3 regions of the Streptomyces castrisilvae genome follow, and region 3 is predicted to be linked to each of the others. Evidence: riboswitches for the same ligand, from Rfam matches in the RefSeq annotation. Region 3 holds a riboswitch; each other region holds the start of a gene.
The links. Region 3 has a riboswitch for cyclic di-AMP ahead of P8A18_RS30580 (M23 family metallopeptidase). Riboswitches for the same ligand answer to the same signal wherever they lie in the genome.
Positions count from the first base shown of each region.

Region 1: it holds a riboswitch for cyclic di-AMP, as region 3 does, so the genes downstream of both, P8A18_RS02860 (C40 family peptidase) here and P8A18_RS30580 (M23 family metallopeptidase) in region 3, are expected to answer to the same signal.
Region 2: it holds a riboswitch for cyclic di-AMP, as region 3 does, so the genes downstream of both, P8A18_RS12710 (transglycosylase family protein) here and P8A18_RS30580 (M23 family metallopeptidase) in region 3, are expected to answer to the same signal.

Region 1 is NZ_CP120997.1:740,983-743,238, reverse strand. Features, by position in the region: gene P8A18_RS02865 (ATP-binding protein) at 116-547, shown strand; gene P8A18_RS02860 (C40 family peptidase) at 585-1,058, opposite strand; cyclic di-AMP (ydaO/yuaA leader) riboswitch at 1,062-1,234, opposite strand; gene P8A18_RS02855 (hypothetical protein) at 1,546-1,854, opposite strand; partial or broken gene P8A18_RS02850 (ATP-dependent Clp protease proteolytic subunit) at 1,862-2,256, opposite strand, start outside.
Region 2 is NZ_CP120997.1:2,984,175-2,986,430, reverse strand. Features, by position in the region: gene P8A18_RS12715 (transglycosylase family protein) at 1-836, shown strand, start outside; cyclic di-AMP (ydaO/yuaA leader) riboswitch at 1,138-1,305, shown strand; gene P8A18_RS12710 (transglycosylase family protein) at 1,310-2,056, shown strand.
Region 3 is NZ_CP120997.1:7,073,355-7,075,610, reverse strand. Features, by position in the region: gene P8A18_RS30580 (M23 family metallopeptidase) at 1-856, opposite strand, end outside; cyclic di-AMP (ydaO/yuaA leader) riboswitch at 860-1,019, opposite strand; gene P8A18_RS30575 (alpha-galactosidase) at 1,311-2,256, opposite strand, start outside.

The sequences.
Region 1 (2,256 bases), 6.3 Mb from region 3:
TATATGCATATCTTGGTGGATCGCCGTCGCAGGGGGCAGCATCGATGGCAATCTGGCGCCAAGTACAACCGGACCGCTCGCCGGCCCGGAACAGGTGGGAAAGGGACGGCTCGCCATGGCAGACCATCAAGAGGCACGTGTCACTCTGCCGAGCGAGCCGGCCTCGGTCGCCGAGGCCCGCAGGTACGTGGGCCGGGTCCTGGCCGAATGGGGCCTGCCCGAGGGCGCGGAGACGGCCGAGACCGTACGGCTCATTGTCTCGGAGCTCGCCACCAACGCCGTCCTGCACACGTTCGGTCTTTCACCCACGTTCACCGTGGACCTGCGGCTGGAGCGCGAGGAACAGCTGCGCCTCGGCGTGACGGACAGCCATCCGCGCCGGCCCCAGCGGCTGCCCGCAGCGGTCCAGCAGGACAACGGACGCGGCCTGGTCATCATCCGCTCCCTCGCCAAGGAGTACGGCGGCCGGCTGTCCGTCACGCCCGCGCCCGACGGCGGCAAGACCGTCTGGGTCGCGCTCCCCTGGCACGTCCCCGTCCAGCCCTGACGTCCGAAGCGCCCACGCGCCCGGCCGGGGCCGGGCGTCAGCCGACCCGGCCGTAGTAGACGCTCTTGGTCCAGATCTTCTCCAGGCGGACCACGGCGCCGGTCTTCGGCGAGTGCCAGATCTTGCCGCTGCCGGCGTAGATCCCCACGTGGTAGACACCGCTGCCGGAATGGAAGAAGACCAGGTCGCCGCGCTGCCGCTGGGAGGCGGAGATGTGGCGGGTCTTGTTGTACTGCTGCTGGGCCGTGCGGGGGAGTTGCTTGCCGGCCTTCTTGAACGAGTACAGCGTCAGCCCCGAACAGTCGAAGCGGCTGGGGCCGGTGGCGCCCCACCGGTAGGGCGCCCCCTTCTTCGACGCGGCGATGTTCAGGGCCTTCATCGAATGACCGGCGGCCTGGGCCTCGGGGGCGGCGCCGGGGACGAACAGCGTGCCGCCGACGGCGGCGAGCGTCATGGCCGAGGCCGTAGTGGCCCGGACGAGCAGAGACGGGACATGAACCTGCGCACTCATGCGCAACCCTTCGTCAGCCGCCTGTGAAGGATGACCTGTCGGGTTCGGGCTGGCGAAGTCGCCCGGCCGCACAAGGCGGCTTCACCCCGAGGGACCTCCGGAAAACCGGTCGTCCCGTAGTGCTCGGGTCCTCCACTCCTGCCGATCCACTCCTGTCGACCAGGCATCCGGACGGCGGCAGGACTCGGCGTCCGCCCGGACCGCCCCGCCGCGGTGGCGGGGGCTTGTCGTCCCAGGGATCTTGACTCACCGAGTGCCGGATTTCCGAGGTGAAACGGCCATAAGTGAAGATCCTCACGGATCGCCCGTTCAGGTGGACAGACGGGCTTCAACCGGTCCGCGAGCCCCTCCCGGCCGTCGCCGTACCAGCGGTGTCGCGAAAGATCCCGGCCCCCGTGCATCACGAAAACGCAAGTCGAGCGGTCGCTCGCGCGAGTCAATGCCTACGCCGAACGAGCGAGGAAAATCGGTTCGCCCGTCGGGCGTGTCAACTCGGCGGGCCGGGTGGCAGGATCACCCGCGCCGCCCGCCGCTCCCCGTCCAGCGCCCGCAGCGCCCTCGTCAACGTGGTGGTGTGGATGCGGGTTTCACCGCGCCGGTGCATCAGAGCGAGCGCGTCACGCTGGGCCGCCGCGTGCGAGGCCAGCGCCTGCGCGGCGCGCAGGGCCGCGTAGGTGTCGTCGTTCCGCGCCGGATTGATCCGGCCCATCTGGTCGATGACGTGCAGATAGTGGTCGATGAACTCGCACTCGGCCCGCGTCAGGGCAGGCAGCGGGGAGAACTCCGGTGAGGGCATCGCCGGTTCACCGCTCGGTGTGCGGCGGCACCGGGACGCGGCTGTGCACGATGTGGTCGACCAGGCCGTAGGCTCGCGCGCCCTCCGCGTCGAGGATGAGATCGCGCTCGGTGTCCCGGACGACCTGTTCGGCGCTGTGCCCCGTATGACGGGCCAGCATGCCGGCCATCGTCTCGCGCATCCGGGCCAGTTCCCGCGCCTCGATCTCCAGGTTGGACGGCTGGCCCCGGACGGGTTCGGCCAGTCCCGGCCGGCTCACCACCACCTGGGCGCCGGGCAGGATGTGCCGCCGCCCCGGGGCGCCCGCGGCGAGCAGCACGGCCGCGCCGGCGCCCGCCCGGCCGAGGCAGAAGGTCTCCACCTCGCAGCTGAGGAAGGCCACCGTGTCGTAGAGCGCGGTCA
Region 2 (2,256 bases), 4.1 Mb from region 3:
GGTTGCAGTTCTCGCCGGAGCTCTGGAAGGCGTACGGCGGTGAGTCCTACGCCGAGCGCGCGGACCTCGCCAGCCGGTCGCAGCAGATCGCCGTGGCCGAGAAGGTCCTGGCCGCCAAGGGGCCGCAGGCGTGGCCCAGCTGTGCGGTCGTCTCCGGGCTCACGAAGGACTCGGGCCCGGCTGACACCGGCCCGGGGGCCACGCCCTCCGACAGCCCCTCCCGGAGCGCGGACGCGGGGCTGGACGCCGGTCTGGGCGCCGACCCGGCCGACGACGCGTCCTCGGGGGCGTCCCGCACGCCCTCGGCCTCGGCCTCGGGTGACGCGACCGGCGGGGCCACGGGTGACGCCGCGGACAAGAGCGCGGGCAAGAAGGACGGCAAGGCGGATGGCGGGCAGGACGGCAAGGGGGGCGCCGGGGCGTCCACCTCCCCGTCGGCCGACCCGTCCGGCGCGCCGTCCGCCGACCCCTCCGCCTCCGCCGACCCGTCCACCGCCCCCTCCACCGACCCGTCCGGCTCCTCGGACGGTGCGAGGGAGACGGGCGGCAAGCACCGGGGCACCCCGGCGCCCGACGACACGGCCGAGGCGGACAGCGGCCGCGACACGGGCCGGCACGCCTCGCGGGGTGACGGTGAGGCACGCGACACCGGAGCGCGGGAAGCTGACGGCACGTACACCGTCCGGCCCGGCGACAACCTGTGGGCGATCGCCGAGGCGCAGGAGCTGCCCGGCGGCTGGACCGGGCTGTACGAGGCGAACAAGGACGAGGTCGGCTCCGACCCGGACCTCATCCTGCCCGGCCAGAACCTTGACCTGGGGCTTGACGCCCAGTGACCACGGTCCGATGAACAGCTGAAGACACCCCGATTTTTGGGGGGTTTAAGAGGCCCATGTCCCACTTTTGACCAAGTGAGACATGGGTCTCTTTGCGTGAACTCACGCATCTTGTCCGGGAGGTCCCTCCGCATCCGTTCCGACCTGCGTAAATGAGGGTTCATCGGATGCTCATACGGGATGATTATCCGGTATGTCCATCTTTGAATATGAGGGTTACGTGTGATTACGGTCAGAACCGCTCGCACCGCGGGCCCCGTCGACCGTCACGCCGAATCCTGCCGTCGGTCGAAGGGAACAGACGCGTAAAGCGCCGTAGGCAGGAGCGGGGGACCCAGGTAAGCGCTGGGCCGGATCGTCGGGAGACGATCAGGACCGGCTAGGGGTGAAGTCGCGCCAGAGGCGCGGCCGGGCAACTCACTTGGCCCGAACCCGACAGCTCACCTCGCAGGCGTCGGTGAGGAGAAGTCTCGATGCTGCTCAACAGCAAGGGCAACAAGCACCGTCGCCCGTCCAAGCTCGTCCGGATCGCCTCGCTCGTCGGTGTCACCGGTGCCGCCGTCGCCGTGCCGCTGATGGGCGCGACCGGCGCCTCCGCCGCCTCCGTCGCCACGTGGGACGCCGTCGCCCAGTGCGAGTCCGGTGGCAACTGGTCCATCAACACCGGCAACGGCTACTACGGCGGCCTGCAGTTCTCCCAGTCCAGCTGGGCCGCCGCCGGCGGTACCCAGTACGCGCCCCGCGCCGACCTGGCCACCAAGGCCCAGCAGATCGCCACCGCCGAGAAGCTCCTCGCCATCCAGGGTCCGGGCGCCTGGTCCTGCGCCGGTGCCGGCAACCTGAGCAACGACGGCGTCGACCCGGGCGTCGACACCGGCTCCGGTGCCGCCAAGACCGAGACCGCTCCGAAGCAGGAGTCCGCGCCGGTCCAGAAGTCCGAGCCGAAGAAGACCGAGCGCACCGAGGCGCCCGCCACCAACCGCTCGGACCGCTCGGACACGCCGAAGAAGGCCGAGCGGAAGACCGTCACCACCCCGGCCGGCGGGAAGGTCGAGAAGGGCGACGGCGAGTACAAGGTCGTCGCCGGCGACTCCCTGAGCGAGATCGCCGCCGACCACGGGGTCGAGGGCGGCTGGGAGAAGCTGTTCGAGCTGAACAAGGACATCGTCGAGGACGCCGACCTGATCTACCCGGGTCAGCAGCTCCACCTGACGAAGTAGTCGCGGTCCCTCCTCGCTGACCGCTCAGGCCGCCCCGGCCCGGCGCGCACCTTCCCCCCGTGCGTGCCGGGCCGGGGCATGCCGCTTTTTGTGGTCCGGGCGGGGTGTGATCGTTCAACTGTTGTAGTTACTGGCCAGTAAATATCTGGCGCTATGTCCGGCTGTGCCCGCCCTTGGGTCCTTTTTCGTCCCAGGGTCCG
Region 3 (2,256 bases):
GGTGCGGGCCGGTGGCGTTGCCGGTGGAGCCGGAGAGGCCGATCTGCTGGCCCGCGGTCACGGTCTGGCCCGCCGAGACGGAGAGCGAGGACATGTGGCCGTACTGCGAGTAGTGGCCGTCGGCGTGCTTGATGACGACCTCGTTGCCGTAGGCGCCGCCCCAGCCGGCGGTGACGACGGTGCCGGAGGTGATGGCCTTCACGCTGGTGCCGGTGGCGACGGGGAAGTCGATGCCGGTGTGGCTGCCGCTGGACCAGCTGGCGCCGGAGGCGCGGTAGGCGGTGGTGTGGTTGCCGGGGACCGGGTGGACGTAACCGGAGGCGTTGTCCTGGGCGGCCGGGGCCTGGGCCTCCTGGGACGCGGAGGCGCCGGAGGAGGATTCGGAGGCCGTGGTGGTCTTCGTGCCGGTCGTCTTGGCCTCGGTCTTCGGGGCGGCCTTCGCCTCCGTCCGGGCGGGGGCCTTCGACGGGGTGGTGGAGGCGGTCGCGGCCGACTTGGCGCCGAGCGTCAGCTTCATGCCCGGGAAGATCAGGCTCGGGTTCTCGCCGACGACGTCGCGGTTGTCCTGGTACAGCTTGTGCCAGCCGCCCTTGAGCTTGTGCTCGGCCGCGATCTTCGACAGGTAGTCGCCGGAGACGACGGAGTAGGTGGTGGTGCCGGCGCTCTTCGCGGACTTGGCCGGGGTGCTGTGCGCGGCGGCCGACTTCGAGGTGGCCGGGGCGGCCTGCTCCGCGGCGTTGGCACCGGTGGCGCCGAGCAGCGGAAGAGCGATGACGGCTCCGCCGGCGCTCGCGGCGACGACACCACGGGCGATGGTGCTGGACTTGGGACGACGGTGCTTACCCGAAATGGGCATGAAGGGTTTCCTCTCCGGCGCCTGCGAGGTGAGCTGTCGGGTTCGGGCTGGAGATGCCCGGCCGCGGCTGGCGCGGCTTCACCCCTAGCCGGCCGGTTCTCCCGGTCGGCGGCTTACCTGGTTCCCCCGCTCCTGCCACACGGTGAGTGGGTGCGAATTCCGGACGGCGGCAGGATTGGGCGTTCCATCCGGATTGACATGGAACGTAAGCGAGCCGGGACGGCGGAAACAAGCCACGGGTTCCGCCCGGGATTCGGCACCGGAAATTCGGCGCGGAATTCCGGTCACACTCCGTGGATTACGGATCTTGGCTTTCCGCGCGGCATACGGACTACCCCACCGCACCGCCACCACACACCGTCACGGATATGATCCCGCTCACGAGCGGGTGATCATCTCCCTTGCAACCGGGGCATGTTCGGCAAAACGCCACATTACGGACATGCCGTAGCCGTCACCCACGCCGCAGCCGCAGCACCCGCGCGTCCAGGTCCCCGCTCAGCCCGGTGCGCAAGCCGTGGTGCAGCAGCACCGAACCGTGGTGCGCGGCCCCCGTGTCCAGGCAGGTGTACGTGGCCTCCGGATCGAGACCGCGCAGCCGCAGGGCCGGCGGCTCCTCCCCGTACCGCTGGGCATGGAGCCACATCAGTACGACGGTGTCCGCGCCCCGCACGTACTGCACGGCGCCGAGTCCGCTGTCCGGCGCGCGCAGCCGGTACAGCTCCCCCAGCTGCACGACCGGGCGGATCTCCTTGTACAGCTCCACCCACCCGCGCGCCTCGTCCAGCTCGGCCCCGCTCCACTCGGTGAGGTCGCCGCCGATCCCCAGCACCCCGGCCATGGCGCTCACGAACCGGAAGCGCAGCGAGGAGAAGCGGCCGTTCAGCTGGAGGTTCGGGCTGTCCGTGACCCAGGCCGCCATCACCCGGGCGGGATGGATCTGCCCGAAGCCCTCCTGGATGGCGAGGCGGTCCAGCGGGTCGGTGTTGTCCGACGTCCAGACCTGGTCCGTACGGGAGAGGATGCCCAGGTCGACGCGGCCGCCCCCGCCCGAGCAGGACTCGAAGGCGACTGCGGGGTGGGCGGCGCGCAGCCGGTCGATCAGCGCGTACAGGCCGTCCACGTGCTCGGTCCAGAGCCGCTGCGGGTAGTCCGCGCCCGGCCAGCCCGCGTCCGAGAAGCAGCGGTTGAAGTCCCACTTCACATAGTCGACCGGCGTGGTGGACAGCAGCGCGTCCAGCCGCTCCCACAGATACGCCCGCACGTCCGGGCGGGCCAGGTTCAGGACCAGCTGATTGCGGAACTCCGTCCGCTCCCGCCCGGGGAAGTGCTGCACCCAGTCGGGGTGGGCACGGTAGAGATCGCTGTCGGGATTGACCATCTCGGGCTCGACCCAGATC